3 regions of the Streptomyces sp. NPDC001514 genome follow, and region 2 is predicted to be linked to each of the others. Evidence: riboswitches for the same ligand, from Rfam matches in the RefSeq annotation. Region 2 holds a riboswitch; each other region holds the start of a gene.
What was found. Region 2 has a riboswitch for cyclic di-AMP ahead of ACWCXB_RS34515 (M23 family metallopeptidase). Riboswitches for the same ligand answer to the same signal wherever they lie in the genome.
Positions count from the first base shown of each region.

Region 1: it holds a riboswitch for cyclic di-AMP, as region 2 does, so the genes downstream of both, ACWCXB_RS22585 (M23 family metallopeptidase) here and ACWCXB_RS34515 (M23 family metallopeptidase) in region 2, are expected to answer to the same signal.
Region 3: it holds a riboswitch for cyclic di-AMP, as region 2 does, so the genes downstream of both, ACWCXB_RS17530 (NlpC/P60 family protein) here and ACWCXB_RS34515 (M23 family metallopeptidase) in region 2, are expected to answer to the same signal.

Region 1 covers NZ_JBSFHO010000021.1:122,424-127,405, reverse strand. The annotation lists gene ACWCXB_RS22600 (bifunctional acetate--CoA ligase family protein/GNAT family N-acetyltransferase) at 1-443, opposite strand, end outside; gene ACWCXB_RS22595 (HPr family phosphocarrier protein) at 606-887, shown strand; gene ACWCXB_RS22590 (GntR family transcriptional regulator) at 1,054-1,737, opposite strand; gene ACWCXB_RS22585 (M23 family metallopeptidase) at 1,923-2,696, opposite strand; cyclic di-AMP (ydaO/yuaA leader) riboswitch at 2,710-2,873, opposite strand; gene ACWCXB_RS22580 (M16 family metallopeptidase) at 3,082-4,449, opposite strand; gene ACWCXB_RS22575 (M16 family metallopeptidase) at 4,467-4,982, opposite strand, start outside.
Region 2 covers NZ_JBSFHO010000051.1:20,018-24,999, reverse strand. The annotation lists gene ACWCXB_RS34525 (MerR family transcriptional regulator) at 1-10, shown strand, start outside; gene ACWCXB_RS34520 (PP2C family protein-serine/threonine phosphatase) at 330-1,502, shown strand; cyclic di-AMP (ydaO/yuaA leader) riboswitch at 1,734-1,869, shown strand; gene ACWCXB_RS34515 (M23 family metallopeptidase) at 1,881-2,939, shown strand; gene ACWCXB_RS34510 (PrsW family intramembrane metalloprotease) at 3,154-4,491, opposite strand; gene trmB (tRNA (guanosine(46)-N7)-methyltransferase TrmB) at 4,639-4,982, opposite strand, start outside.
Region 3 covers NZ_JBSFHO010000015.1:5,853-10,834, reverse strand. The annotation lists gene ACWCXB_RS17535 (hypothetical protein) at 1-1,048, shown strand, start outside; gene ACWCXB_RS17530 (NlpC/P60 family protein) at 1,228-2,400, opposite strand; cyclic di-AMP (ydaO/yuaA leader) riboswitch at 2,399-2,563, opposite strand; gene pcrA (DNA helicase PcrA) at 2,796-4,982, shown strand, end outside.

The sequences.
Region 1 (4,982 bases), on a different contig from region 2:
GCCGCGAACCGCCTGATCCCCCGCTCCCGCGCCACCGCCGCGATGTGCTCGAGGAGCGCGGAGGCGACGCCCCTTCCCTGGTGCGCGTCCTGCACCAGGAAGGCGACCTCCGCCTCGTCGGCGGGCGTGGACGCGGGCATTCCGTGAGCATCGATCCGGTCGTAGCGGACGGTCGCGATGAACTCGCCGCCGACCGTCGCCGCGAGACCCACGCGGTCCACGTAGTCGTGATGCGTGAAACGGTGCACGTCCTTCGCGGAGAGCCGAGGGTAGGGCGCGAAGAAGCGGTAGTACTTGGACTCGTCCGAGACCTGCTCGTAGAAGCTGACGAGGCGGTCGGCGTCCTCGGTGGTGATGGGCCTGATGCGCGCGGTGCCACCGTCACGCAGCACCACGTCGGCTTCCCAGTGGTCGGGGTACGCGTGATCCGACGGGGTCTGCATGGGGAAAGAGTACGGCTCGGGCACCGGTCGCGAAGCCCGAAGGCCGGGTGCAGTCTTAGGGCACCCGCGAGTGCCCCGGACACGGCCGAGGGCCGATTCCGAGCACTGCACGACACATGAGAGACTGGTCTAGACAACCGCTAGGACTTGAAGGGCATCACCATGGCTGAGCGCCGCGTCAATGTCGGCTGGGCCGAGGGCCTCCACGCCCGCCCCGCTTCCATCTTCGTCCGTGCCGCCACGGCCTCCGGCATCCCGGTGACGATCGCCAAGGCCGACGGCACCCCCGTCAACGCCGCCTCGATGCTCGCGGTGCTCGGCCTGGGTGCGGAGGGCGGACAGGAGATCGTGCTCGCTTCGGACGCGGACGGCGCCGACGCCGCCCTCGACCGTCTGGCGAAGCTGGTCGCCGAGGGTCTCGAGGAGCTCCCCGAGACCGTCTGACCCGGCCCGGTCCCGGTCCGGACCCCGGCTGCCCGCTCGCGGGAGTGAGCCTTATCCCGGCCGGCAAAGAACAAATGAATGGAAACGGCGGAGCCGCAGCAACCGGGAATTACCGGTCTGCGGCTCTGCTGTTTGAAATAGCCCCTCTTTGTATACGGCGCTTTTGTTAATTGCGGGCACTCGCCGTGTTTACGGAATGTTGCGAACTCCTCACTGCCCCGCGCGCCGTGATACGCAACCGGTGCGCCCCCGTCATCCGTTCGGCGTGCATCGCGGTGAGCGCCCGCGCCCGCTCCGCGTCGCCGCGCGACACCGCGTCCACGATCGCGCCGTGCTCGGCCCAGGACTCCACCGGCCGGGCGGGCTGCTCGACGGCGTACATCCAGGCGATCTTGTGCCGGAGCTGGGTCAGCAGCGCGATGAGGCCGGGGCTGCCGGAGGCCTGCGCGAGGGTCTCGTGGAACCAGCCGCCGAGCGAGCGCAGATCCTCGCCCTGACCCCGGCGCGCCCGCTCCTGGCCGAGTCTGACCAGGCCGCGCAGCACTTTGAGGTGGGCCTCGGTGCGCCGCTGCGCGGCGCGCGCGGCACCCAGTGGCTCCAGCAGCATCCGGATCTCCAGCAGGTCGGCGGCCTCCTGCTCGGTGGGCTCGGCGACGCACGCTCCGGCGTGTCTGCGGGTGACGACGAAGCCCTCCGACTCCAGGGTGCGCAGCGCTTCGCGCACCGGGACGCGTGAGACGCCGTAGCGGCGCGCCAGCTGCTCCTCGGTGAGCCGGCTGCCGCGCTCGAAGACACCGGAGACGATGTCGTCGCGGATGGCCGTGCATACCGAGCGCGCAGGAATGCGCATACCGAACCTCCGTCTTTAATCCGCGCGAAACCCAGTCGAGCGATGTCTGTTCGGTGACTCTATTGCAGTGGGCCGGAATTTCCGATGGCCTACGGGAATCCATGGATATCTTTTGGCCGGAATACACCGAAAGCCCCGGCCGGTCTCCATGACCGGGCCGGGGCCCTACCGCGGGGAGGCGGGTCTCAGACGCTGACGCCGTGGCCGCGCAGATACGCGACCGGGTCGATGTCCGAGCCGTAGTCGGGGCTCGTGCGGGCCTCGAAGTGGAGGTGCGGGCCCATCGAGTTGCCGGTGGACCCGGACAGGCCGATCTGCTGGCCCGGGGTGACGGTCTGGCCGACCGAGACGCCGATGGACGACAGATGGCCGTACTGGGTGTACGTGCCGTCCTTCATCTTGATCACGATGTTGTTGCCGTACGCGCCGCCCCAGCCGGCCTCCACGACCGTGCCCATGCCGACGGCGACGACCGAAGTGCCGGAAGGGGCGTGGAAGTCGACCCCGGTGTGGCTCCCGGAGGACCAGACCGAGCCGCCCGCCTGGTAGCCCGTGCTGATGTACGAGCCGGCGACCGGGAGCGTGTAGGACATCAGGCGCTTGCGCTCGGCCTCGCGGGCAGCGCGCTCCTGGGCCTCGCGGGCCGCCTTGACGCGGGCTTCGGCCTTGCGCTTCGCCTCGGCCTCGGCCTTCGCGCGGGCCGCGGCCAGGTCGGCCTCCCGCTGCTGGGCGTCGGCCTGGGCGTCGATCTGCTCGGCGAGGGTGTCGGCGGCGACGATGGCCTGGTTCAGGCCGGTGTCCTCGAGGGCGGGGCTTTCCGTGTCGGCGGCGAGCGCCGGGGAGGCGAGGGTTCCGATGACGCCGGTGGTGGCGAGGGCTGCGGCTCCGGCCAGACCCGCGCGCTTGCGCGTCAGACGGCTCGGACCACGATGCTTCCCGGTGGCACGGGTGAACGCCATGAAGTGGCTGATCCTTTCCTTCCTTCTCGCCTACCGGGTTAGCTGACGGGTTCGGAGCAGGAAGGTCTCCTACGGGCCCCTCCGCACGGGTGCGAAGGCGTCCGATTCACCCCAGGGGACGTGTGGGTCCCCGGCTCCCCAGGCTCGCGCCCGACGGGGACTCGGCGATGGCTGTCCGATGCCGCGGATGCGGCTGGTGCAACCGACGGACAGCGCAGAAGACGCTAAGCGGGACATCTTTCAATCACCAAACGGACACGGAGATTTGTTGTGCATGCCACAGGTCAGACACGCAGCCTCTCCAACAAAACGGACATACGGAAGGGCCCCGTTGGCACGATGCCAACGGGGCCCTCCGGGTGCGCCGGAGCCGACCGGCAGTCAATCAGCCCGTGACAACGGTCACTTCACCGATTCCCAGAGCCTTGACCGGCTCCTCGATCTCGGACGCGTCGCCGACGAGGACGGTGACGAGCCGGTCCACCGGGAAGGCGTTGACGACCGCGGCCGTGGCCTCGACGGTGCCGGTCCCGGCCAGGCGCGTGTACAGCTGGGCCTGGTAGTCGTCCGGAAGGTGCTGCTCGACCTGGTCGGCCAGCGTGCCCGCGACCGACGCCGCGGTCTCGAACTTCAGCGGGGCCACACCCACCAGGTTCTGTACGGCGACATCGCGCTCGGCGTCGGTGAGGCCCTCCGCGGCGAGGGTGCGCAGCACCTTCCAGAGGTCGTCCAGCGCCGGGCCGGTGTGCGGGGTGTCGACGGAGCCGCTGATGGCGAGCGTGGCCGCGCCCGTGCCGTCGGCGGAGGAGCGCAGGACCTGGGCGAAGGCCCGCACCCCGTACGTGTACCCCTTCTCCTCGCGCAGGACGCGGTCCAGGCGGGAGGTGAGGGTGCCGCCCAGGCAGTACGTGCCGAGGACCTGGGCCGGCCAGACCCGGTCGTGCCGGTCCGGGCCGATGCGGCCGATGAGGAGCTGCGTCTGGACCGCGCCGGGGCGGTCGACGATGACGACGCGGCCCGTGTCGTCGGCGGTGATCGGCGGCACGGGACGGCTCTCGGCCGCGCCGCCGGTCCAGTCGTCGAGGGTGTCGGCCAGCACGGCGTCCAGATCGACTCCGGTGAGGTCGCCGACGATCACGGCGGTAGCGGCTGCGGGCCGGACGTGGGCTTCGTAGAAGGCCCGTACGGCCGCGGAGTCGATGCGCTCGACGGTCTCCTCACTGCCCTGGCGGGGGCGGGACATCCGGGAGGAGGCCGGGAAGAGCTGCTTGGAGAGCTCCTTGGCGGCGCGGCGGGCCGGGTTGGCGGTCTCGTGCGGGATCTCGTCCAGTCGGTTCCGCACGAGCCGCTCGACCTCGCTGTCGGCGAAGAGCGGCGCGCGCAGGGCCTCGGCGAGCAGGCCGAGCGCCTTGGGGAGGCGGGAGACCGGCACCTCCAGGGAGACACGGACGCCGGGGTGGTCGGCGTGCGAGTCGAGGGTGGCGCCGCAGCGCTCCAGCTCCGCGGCGAACTCCTCCGCCGTGTGCTTGTCGGTGCCCTCGGAGAGCGCCCGCGCCATGATCGTGGCGACGCCGTCGAGGCCCTCGGGCTCGGCGTCCAGCGGGGCGGTGAGGAAGATCTCCACGGCCACGACCTGCTGGCCGGGACGGTGGCAGCGCAGGACGGTCAGTCCGTTGTCGAGCAGGCCGCGCTCGGGGGCGGGGAAGGCCCACGGCCTGGCCTCGCCTGCCTGCGGCTGCGGGTGGAAGTCCATGGTCACGGCAGCGTCGGTCACTGGTCCGCCCCCTCTGCGTCGTCGTTGTCCTCGGTGGCCTCGGCCGCTTGGACGGGTTCGTACACCAGCACCGCCCGGTTGTCCGGGCGCAGCCGGGCCTGGGCGACTGCCTTGACCTCCTCGGCGGTGACGTCGAGGACCCGCGAGACGGCGCTGAGCGCCAGCTGGGGGTCGCCGAACAGCACGGCGTACCGGCACAGTTCGTCGGCGCGGCCCGCGACCGTGCCGAGCCGGTCCAGCCACTCGCGCTCCAGCTGGGCCTGGGCGCGCTCCATCTCCTCGGGCGTGGGGCCCTCGGCTGCGAACCGCTCCAGCTCGTCGTCGACGGCGGCCTCGATGTCGGGCACCTCGACCCCGGCGGACGTCTTCACGTCCAGCCAGCCGAGCGAGGGCGCCCCGGCGAGCCGCAGCAGGCCGAAGCCCGCGGCGACGGCCGTGCGGTCGTGGCGCACCAGGCGGTTGTGCAGCCGGGACGACTCGCCGCCGCCGAGGACGGTGAGCGCCAGGTCGGC
Region 2 (4,982 bases):
CGACGACTGAGGCCCGTACTCCTGACCAGGTCACCAGGAGGGCCCCCTGGTGACCGTCGGCTCGGACCGTCTGCCCTGTCGCCGCGGTACCGGCCGGCCGCCCGGGACGTAGCCCGGTTGGCCGACGGCGATTCGCCGCGCGGCCCGGCTCCGGCCAGCCTGGGTGGGGCGCGGTAGGTCCGCATCCGTGGGGCGGACCGGGCAGGAGACCTTTGGTGGGGCAGCGAGCAGGCGACAGCGACGACGGCATCGACGACGGCATCGACGACGGCATCGACGACGGCATCGACGACGACAGCGTCGGCGACGGCCCCGCGGGCGACGGCCGGATCGGCGACGGCCCCGCGGGCGACGGCGGCATCGGCGATGGCAGCGTCGGCGACGCGCCGCGTCGTGACGGCGGCCGCCGGATCGTCGGGGTGCTGCCCGTGCTGCTCGTCATCGGCGGGATCTTCTTCGATCTGGCCACCCCGGCGTCGTACACCGCCTCTCCCCTCTTCGCCGCGTCGCCGCTGGTCGCCGCGCCCTTCTTCGCCCTGCAGTACACCGTGCTGGCCGGCGTCGCCGCCGTCGCGGCGGAGGCAGGACTGCAGGTGTACAACGGCACGGTCACCGAAATCCCGTCGGTGACCGAGCTGCTGACCGTGGTCACCGTCGCCGTGCTGGCCCTGTTCATCAATCGGATCGTGCGCCGCGGCAGCGCGCGCCTCGCCTCCGCGCGCGTCGTCGCGGAGGCCGCCCAGCGGGCGGTACTGCCCTCGCCCGCCGAGCGGATCGGCGGCCTGCAGGTCGCCGCGCGGTATGAGGCGGCGCAGGCGGACGCGTTCATCGGCGGGGACCTGTTCGCCGTGCAGGACACTCCGTACGGGGTGCGGCTGGTGGTCGGGGACGTGCGGGGGAAGGGGCTGAACGCGGTCGAGGCGGTGGCTGTCGTGCTCGGGGCGTTCCGGGAGGCGGCCGAGCAGGAGCCGTCGCTGGAGGGGGTTGCGCGGCGGCTGGAGCGGGCGCTGGCGCGGGAGGGCACGAGACGCTCGGGGCTCGATGTGTTCGAGGGGTTCACCACCGCCGCGCTCGCCGAGATCCCGATCGGCGACGGACGTGTGCGGGTGGTCAACCGGGGCCATCCGCCGCCGCTCGTGCTGCGCGCGGACGGCGTGCTGGACATCCTGGAGCCGAGCGAGCCCGCGCTGCCGCTTGGCATGGGTGATCTCGGCGCCTGGCCGGACCGGGTGGACGAGGCGGCGTTCCCGGCCGGGGCCACGCTGCTGCTCTACACGGACGGGCTGTCAGAGGCGCGCGACGCGCACGGCGTCTTCTACGATCCGCGCCGGCGGCTGGGCGGCCGTATCTTTCCCGGCCCCGAGGAACTGCTGGACGCGCTCGTCGCCGACGTGCGGCGGCATACGGGCGGTGCGACGACGGACGACATGGCGCTGCTGGCGGTAAGCCGGCCGGGGGAGCGGGAGCCGAAGCGACGCCGGACGATGCCGGTGGTTCCCTGAATCGCGACGGAACGTAATCGAAAGGGAGCCCTCCGCATAACATTTGATGCACCGTCAGAATTGGTGGGGTGGGTGTGGTGGGGTCAACTCGCCCGATTCCCCCCTCTTGTGGCCGGAAAGTCCAGGCCAATATCGTTAATGATCACTGGGAACAGCTTGGAATAGGACCCCGGTGTCTATTAACGTTCGATAACGCAGCGCGGTCGTCCCAGCCGTCGCAAGAGACGGCACCGTGCGCACGCGCCGAATCCCGTAAGGGAACCGGGGAACCACCAATTGGGGTGAATCGGGCACTTCGCGGTGCTCGTAGGAGACCTTCCTGCTCCGAACCCGTCAGCTAACCCGGTAGGCGAGAAGGAAGGAAAGGAGCACGCCTCCGTGGCGTCCAACGAGCCTGCCCTCCAAGAACCTCCCACCACAGAGTGGGTTCCCACCGCAGAGTGGGCTCCCGCCGCCGGGACGGAGGAGTGGAACCCGACCGAGGAGTCAGTCCGCCCGGTCCGTGGCAGGCACCGCGTCGTCAAGCAGCGCAACGGACTCGCCCGGAGCTCCACCGTCCTCGGAGTCGGCGTCATCGCCGCGGTCGGCGCGGGCGGCATGGCCACCGCGCAGGACAAGCCCGCCGTCTCCATATCCCTTCCCGACACCATCACGGACAACCTCCCGGACGCCAAGTCGCTGCCGGGTGTGGGCTCCCTGATGTCGGACGAGTCCGACGAGCAGGACGGCAACCGGAACGAGGCGCCGCTCACCGCGCTCTCCGTCGCCGACACGGCGTCCGCCGAGGGCGGCGAGGAGAGCGCCACCGGCGCGGGCGAGGCGCTGCGCGCCCGCATCCTCCAGCAGGCCGAGCAGCAGCAGGCCGAGGCCGACGCCGAGGCGAAGGCGGCCGCGGAGAAGGCAGCTGCCGAGAAGGCTGCGGCGGAGGCGAAGGCCCAGCAGACCGAGGCCGAGGCCGCGGCCGCGGAGGCGAAGCGGCTGGCCGAGGAGGAGGCGGCGCGCAAGGCGGAGGCCGAGCGGCTCGCCAAGCTCGCCGCGAGCTACTCGCTGCCGACGTCCTCGTACACGATCACCTCGACCTTCGGCCAGGCCGGCTCGATGTGGTCCTCCGGGTACCACACCGGCCTCGACTTCGCCGCGCCCACGGGCACGCCGACGAAGGCCGTGCACGGAGGCACCGTCAAGTCGGCGGGCTGGTCCGGGTCGTACGGCTACCGCATCGTGCTGGAGCTCGAGGACGGCACCGAGGTCTGGTACTGCCACCTGTCGTCGATGACCGTCGGCGTGGGGCAGACGGTCACGACGGGCGAGACGATCGGACGCGTCGGCGCGACCGGCAATGTCACCGGCCCGCATCTGCACCTGGAGGTGCACACGGCGGGTGGCGACGGAGTGGACCCGGCGGCGTGGCTGCGGGACAAGGGCCTCAGCGTCTGAGTCGTCGACTCGTCGTTTCGCTGAATCGCTGATTGGCTGATTCGTCGGTTCGCTGTACGACTCTCGGCGTTCGCGTTTCGCGTTCCCGTTCGCCTTCACGCTTCGCTTTGACGTTCACATCGGCTGCGCCCACTCCCGGGCGTCCCCTCATGCTCGTACGACCCGGCAGCCCCGGCAGCCCTGGCGGCACCCCCCCGACGCCAGGGCTGTCGGTCTATCCCCGGTACGGGTTGTAGCCCCCGTAGTCCCGGTACGGCGCAGGCGCCGGCAGCCAGACCCCGCCCGCCGCCTGGACCGCGTACACGAGGGCCGGGGACGCCACGTGCTTGCGTTGCCAGAGGTGGTGGAGCAGTTCCTGCTCGCGGGCCACGAAGTCCGGGCCCGCCGTGCCGCGGTGGGCGCGGTGGCGCAGGAAGGCCAGGGAGGTTGCGAAGGCCTCGTACTCGGACACGGCGCGGGCGGCCGCGGGCCCGTGGGTGCGGCCCGCCATGTCGCGTGCCATCGTGCGCGCCCGCATGGAGGAGAGGGCGAGCGGCTCGGCGGGGGAGAGCCAGCCCGCCGCGGCGTACGCGGGGAGCTGGGTCGCGACCGTACGGAGCTCACGCTGCCGGGTCCAGACCGCCAGCCAGGTCAGCAGTCCGAAGGCCGGCACCATGAACGCCGCGTACACCGCGTAGAAGCCCCACGGGCCGAACACCCCCGAGCCGTTCCACAGCGCATGCATGCCCATCGCCATCGCGAGGCCGAGCAAGGGCAGCGCGGTCCTGCGGAACCTCCTGCGCCGTGCCGTGATCGCCGCGACGCCGAAGCCGATGCCCGTCAGCACCGTGAAGAGCGGATGCGCGAACGGCGACATCACGATCCGTACGAAGAAGGTCGCCGCGGTGACGGATGCGAAGCCGGAGTGGCCGAACTCCTGGTCCTCACCGAAGGCGTTGCCGAGATAGAGGATGTTCTCGGTGAAGGCGAAGCCGGTCGCGGTGAAGCCGGCCACGACGACGCCGTCGACGATCCCCGTGAAGTCCCCTCGCCGGAAGCGGAAGATGAGCAGGATGGCGGCCGCTTTGGCGCTCTCCTCCACGATCGGGGCGACGACGGTCGCGCCGATCGTGTCCGCGGACGTCGGGTCGGCGGTCGCGGTGGCTATCCACTGGGTCGCGAACGAGTTCGCGATGATCGCCACGAGCGCGGCCGCGCAGGCGCCCCAGGCGAAGGCGAAGAGCAGGTTCCGCCAGGGGCCCGGCTCGACGCGGTCCAGCCAGCGGAACGCCGCCATCAGCAGCGGGACCGGCAGCAGGGCGAGACCGAGGCCCACCAGAAAGCCCTCGGTGCCGGTCTGCTCACGCACCAGCGCGAGGATGACCAGGCCGGAGAGGGCGAGCAGGGTGACGAGGATCCCGGCGCGCAGGGCCTTGCTGCGCCAGAGGGCGCGGCTCGGCCGGTAGCGCCATTGCGCACGCGCCGGCACGGCGTCGAACAGCGGCTGTTCGTCGCACGCCGGGACGGCGGGGTGTGGCGCCGCCGGTTGCGGCTGCGGGGACCAGTCGGACACGCGACGACCCTAACGAGGGGCACTGACAGTGCGCGACGGGGTTACGCGACAGCGTTACACGGCCGGCGCTACACGGCCGGCGTTGCATGACCGGCGCGAGGCCGGCGCTTCGTGGCGGGCCGGCCGGCTGGTGTCGGCGCGGCGCCGTTACCGTGCCCTGCGGCGGAACAGCAGGTCGTGCACCACATGCCCCTTGTCCAGGCCCTGCCCCTCGAACCGGGTCAGCGGCCGGAAAGCGGGCCGGGGCGCGTAGCCGCCGTCCACCTGCGTGTTCTCGAAGTCGGGGTGCGCGGAGAGGACCTCGAGCATCTGCTCGGCGTACGGCTCCCAGTCGGTCGCGCAGTGCAGCACCGCACCCGGCTTCATCCGGCCCGCGGCGAGCGTGAGGAACTCGGGCTGGATCAGCCGGCGCTTGTGGTGGCGCTTCTTGGGCCATGGGTCCGGGAAGTACACGCGGAGGCCGTCGAGCGCGTCCGGGGTGAGCATCTCGC
Region 3 (4,982 bases), on a different contig from region 2:
CGGCATGAACATGCGCGCGTGGCTGCGCCGCATCTCGGACGTGTGCCCGCCGCGGACACGAGAGCTGAATCCGGTCGAGGCCAAAGTCCTGGATGAGGTGCGACCGGTGGTGACCGAGGAGGAGTTGCGCGAAACCGTGGCGGCGGAGATCGACCAGGCCGCAGCCGGACTGGAACGCGCTGTCGCGGTAACGGACATCGCAGCGGCGCTGCGCCGGATCGTGCACCAGGTCGACGCCGACCTCGGCCTGCGCCTGTTCCTGCGCGCCGCCAAGGCGTACTCCCTGCCGGTCGGGAAGGACCAGTACGACCGGCTGCTGACGATCGGTGACCGGCTGGCCTACCCCGCAGCCGCCGTCTACGAAGATCTGAATGTGCGGTGGCCGCCCATCGACCCGAGCCGGCGTGACTTCGCGCTCGGCCGCTTCGGTCTGCCGCTGCTCGCGGCCGTGTTCTTCGGGACAGGGTGGCAGTACGAGGGCACCGTGCGGGAGAACATCGAGAGCATCGCCCGTGGCGACCTTGGGTACGTCCCGGGCTCGTACGCGGCCGTGCTGCTGGAAGACGTGCAACGGCTGCTGGATTCCGCACTGTCCGACGACGCGGTCACGGCACTGTGGCGGGCAGCGTCGGGGCGGTGGAACAACACCGACGAGTTCGACGCCGTCGGCCGGACATGGCTCCGGCAGGTCGCCGAGGTGTGCAGAGAGCACCTGAAGAAAGTCGACCCCGTCTACACCTCCGTCGTCTCGCCCGCCAGGACGGAGTCGGCGAAGGCGGTGCTGGCGGAGGTCCGGCAGGTGGCCCCGAAGCTGACGGACAGGACTGCGAACACCGGCGCCGCGACGGTTCGGACCGCCGTGACGGCACTGGAGGAGGTGGTCACGTCCGTCGACCCCGACCTGGGCTTCCGCCTGCTCCTGCACATTCTCTGTACGTGCGAGATCACCGTCACCGAGGTCCAGCGCACCCGCTACAAGGCGATCGGTGAAGGGCTCGGCTACAGCAAGGACCACATCGACGAGCAGTTGCCCCCCGGCCCGTCGTGATCGGCTACGGCCGGTCCCGCAGCCCGCACCACCTGCCAAGGGTGCGGGTCGTGCCGGCGGCGCCGATCGCTGTTCTCCCGGAGAGTTGACTTCTCATCGCCCTGTCCAACCGGACGAGCGAAGGACAGAACGATGAGAAAAGGCCCACTCGAACGAGGCCCTACAGGCGTCCATGCGGTCTACGCGGGGCGGACGCTCCCGTAGATCGGCATGTAGTAGATCGACTCCTCGCGGACGTTCGTGCCCGGCTTGGGGGCGTGGATCATCATGCCGTCGCCGATGTAGATGCCGACGTGGCTGATGTCGTCGTAGAAGAAGACCAGGTCGCCGGGGAGGAGATCGCTCGTGGCGACGCGCTGGCCGACGTTGACCTGGTCCCAGGTGGTGCGGGGCAGGTCGACGCCGGCCGCCTTCCAGGCGGCCTGGGTGAGGCCGGAGCAGTCGTACGAGCTGGGGCCGGTCGCCCCCCATACGTAGGGCTTGCCGATCTGGGCGCGGGCGAAGGCGAGGACCTTCTCGGCCTTGGCGGCGTAGGTCCCGGCGGAGGTGTCGGTGCTCGTCCCGGTCCCTGTGCTGGTCCCCGTGTCCTGGTTCTGCGCCTCCTGCTGCGCGCGCTCTGCCGCCAGGCGCTCCGCCTCGGCCTTGGCCTCCGCCTCCGCCCTGGCCTTCGCCTCGGCCTGGCGGCGGGCCTCTTCCTCCCGCTGCCGCTCCAGCGCCTCGAGCCGCGCCTTCTCCTCGGCGGTCAGCTGCGACAGCAGCGTCCGTGCCTCGGCGAGCTTCTTCTGCACCTGCTCCTTGCTGGTGCGCAGCGACTGCTGGGAAGTGGTCAGCGTCTCCAGGCTCTCGGTCGCCTTGGCGCGCTGCTTCGCGGCCTCCGCCTGCTGTGCCTCGAAGTCGGCGACGGCACCGCGCTGCTCGTCGGAGAGCCGGTCCATCAGATGGGTCTGGTCGAAGTACGCCTGTGGGCTGTCGGCGAAGAGCAACGCGGCGGTCGGCGTGACCGCACCGGTCCGGTACTGCGCGGCCGCGTACGAACCGAGCGTGCGGCGGGCCTCGTTCAGCGACTCCGTGCGCTTGGCGACATCGTCGAGGATCGTGTCCACCTCGCGGCGCTGCTGCGCGGTCTCCTCTTTCGCCCGGTTGTACTGCTGGGTCGCGGTGCCCGCCTGCCGGTAGAGGTCGTCGACCTTCTTCTGGACCTCTTCGATGCTGGGTCTCGGGTCGGCCTGGGCACTCTGGGTGGAGAGGAGGGTGACGCCCGCGAGGGCGGCCGTCGTGAACCCGACGGCGGGGGACTTCGTACGCGGATACGTACGCTGGCGCGTCTTGCGATGCGACGCCAAGGCCGGCATCTCCTTCCGTGGACCGCCTACCGGGTTAGCTGTCGGGTTCGGACGGAACGGAAGGCTGTCCTACGGGCCGAGTTGAGCACGGTCCGATTCACCCCGGTTGTGCATGATGGGTCCCCGGTTCCGAACTCCCTTGCGGGAAGGTCGGATTCGGCGTGGGCGGCCCGATCGGCGTCGGTCGCCGTTGAGGGAACGGGCTGCCTGGGCGAGCACGCTAGCCAAACTGTGGTGCCGCTGTGAAGGTCGATGTTCGATATGCCCGATACATTTTCGTGACCTTGGCGTGTCGCCGTCGTGCCGCATTCGTACCGTAAGTGCCCGATTACGGAACGTGTTGGATCCGGTTGTGGTGAAGGCGGCGGCGGGCTGTCGGTGGGGCGGCCTAGACTCGTAGAGCGATGAGCAGCCTCTTTGACGACAGCTTCCTGGCGGACCTCCAGCGCACCTCGGCCTCGGAGGAGCCCCCGCCGCCCGAGCACGACGAGCACGCGCCCCACGAGGAGGTCCCGCACGACCTCTTCGAGGGGAAGTTCGACGTGCCCCCGGCCAGGGACGCGTACTACAGGGACGGTGCGCCGCGCCCCGCCGTGGACCCGGCCGCGCTGCTCGAGGGGCTGAACGAGCAGCAGCGTGCCGCCGTCGTGCACACGGGCTCACCCCTGCTCATCGTGGCCGGTGCCGGCTCCGGCAAGACGCGGGTGCTGACCCACCGGATCGCCCATCTGCTGGCGACCCGGCATGTGCACCCCGGCCAGATACTGGCGATCACGTTCACGAACAAGGCCGCGGGCGAGATGAAGGAGCGCGTCGAGCACCTCGTCGGCCCGCGCGCCAACGCGATGTGGGTCTCCACCTTCCACAGCGCCTGCGTCCGCATCCTGCGCCGGGAGAGCAAGAAGCTCGGCTTCACGTCGTCGTTCTCGATCTACGACGCGGCCGACTCGAAGCGGCTCATGGCGCTGGTCTGCCGTGACCTGGACCTCGACCCGAAGAAGTTCCCTCCGAAGTCCTTCAGCGCCAAGATCTCGAATCTGAAGAACGAGCTGATCGACGAGGAGACCTTCGCCGACCAGGCCGCCGACGGCTTCGAGAAGACGCTGGCCGAGGCCTACCGGATGTACCAGGCCCGGCTGCGCGAGGCCAACGCGCTGGACTTCGACGACATCATCATGACCACCGTCCACCTGCTCCAGGCGTTCCCGGACGTCGCCGAGCACTACCGTCGACGGTTCCGCCATGTCCTGGTCGACGAGTACCAGGACACCAATCACGCCCAGTACACGCTGGTGCGTGAGCTGGTCGGCACGGGGTACGAGGACCTGGACCCTGCCGAGCTGTGCGTCGTGGGCGACGCCGACCAGTCGATCTACGCCTTCCGCGGCGCCACGATCCGTAACATCCTCCAGTTCGAGGAGGACTACCCGGACGCGACGACGATCCTGCTGGAGCAGAACTACCGCTCGACGCAGACGATCCTCTCCGCCGCCAACGCCGTCATCGAGCGCAACGAGAGCCGCCGCCCCAAGAACCTGTGGACGAACGCGGGCGCGGGAGCCCAGATCACCGGCTATGTCGCGGACACCGAGCACGACGAGGCGCAGTTCGTCGCCGACGAGATCGACCGGCTGACGGACGCGGGCGAGGCCAAGGCCGGCGATGTCGCGGTCTTCTACCGGACGAACGCCCAGTCCCGTGTCTTCGAAGAGATCTTCATCCGCGTCGGCCTGCCCTACAAGGTCGTCGGCGGAGTGCGCTTCTACGAGCGCAAGGAGGTCCGCGATGTGCTCGCGTATCTGCGCGTCCTCGCCAACCCCGAGGACAACGTCCCGCTGCGCCGCATCCTCAATGTCCCGAAGCGCGGCATCGGTGAGCGCGCGGAGGCGATGATCGACGCGCTGGCGCTGCGGGAGAAGATCACCTTCCCGCAGGCGCTGCGGCGCGTGGACGAGGCGTACGGCATGGCGGCCCGGTCGGCCAATGCCGTGAAGCGGTTCAACACGCTGATGGAGGAGCTCCGCACGATCGTCGAATCGGGCGCTGGACCGGCGACGGTCCTGGAAGCCGTGCTCGAACGGACGGGGTATCTCGCCGAGTTGCAGGCCTCGACGGACCCGCAGGACGAGACGCGTATCGAGAACCTCCAGGAGCTGGCCGCGGTCGCGCTCGAGTTCGAGCAGGAGCGCGGTGCCGAGGAGGGCTCGGGCACGCTCGCCGAGTTCCTCGAGCAGGTCGCGCTCGTCGCCGACTCCGACCAGATCCCCGACGAGGACGAAGAGGGCACCGGCGTCATCACGCTGATGACGCTGCACACGGCGAAGGGCCTGGAGTTCCCGGTCGTGTTCCTCACGGGCATGGAGGACGGCGTTTTCCCGCACATGCGGGCACTGGGGCAGACCAAGGAGCTGGAGGAGGAGCGCCGCCTCGCCTACGTGGGCATCACGCGCGCCCGCGAGCGGCTCTACCTGACGCGGTCGTCGATGCGGAGCGCGTGGGGCCAGCCCGCGTACAACCCGCCGTCGCGGTTCCTGGAGGAGATCCCGGACGCGCACATGCAGTGGAAGCGGACGGGACCGATGGCCGCTCCG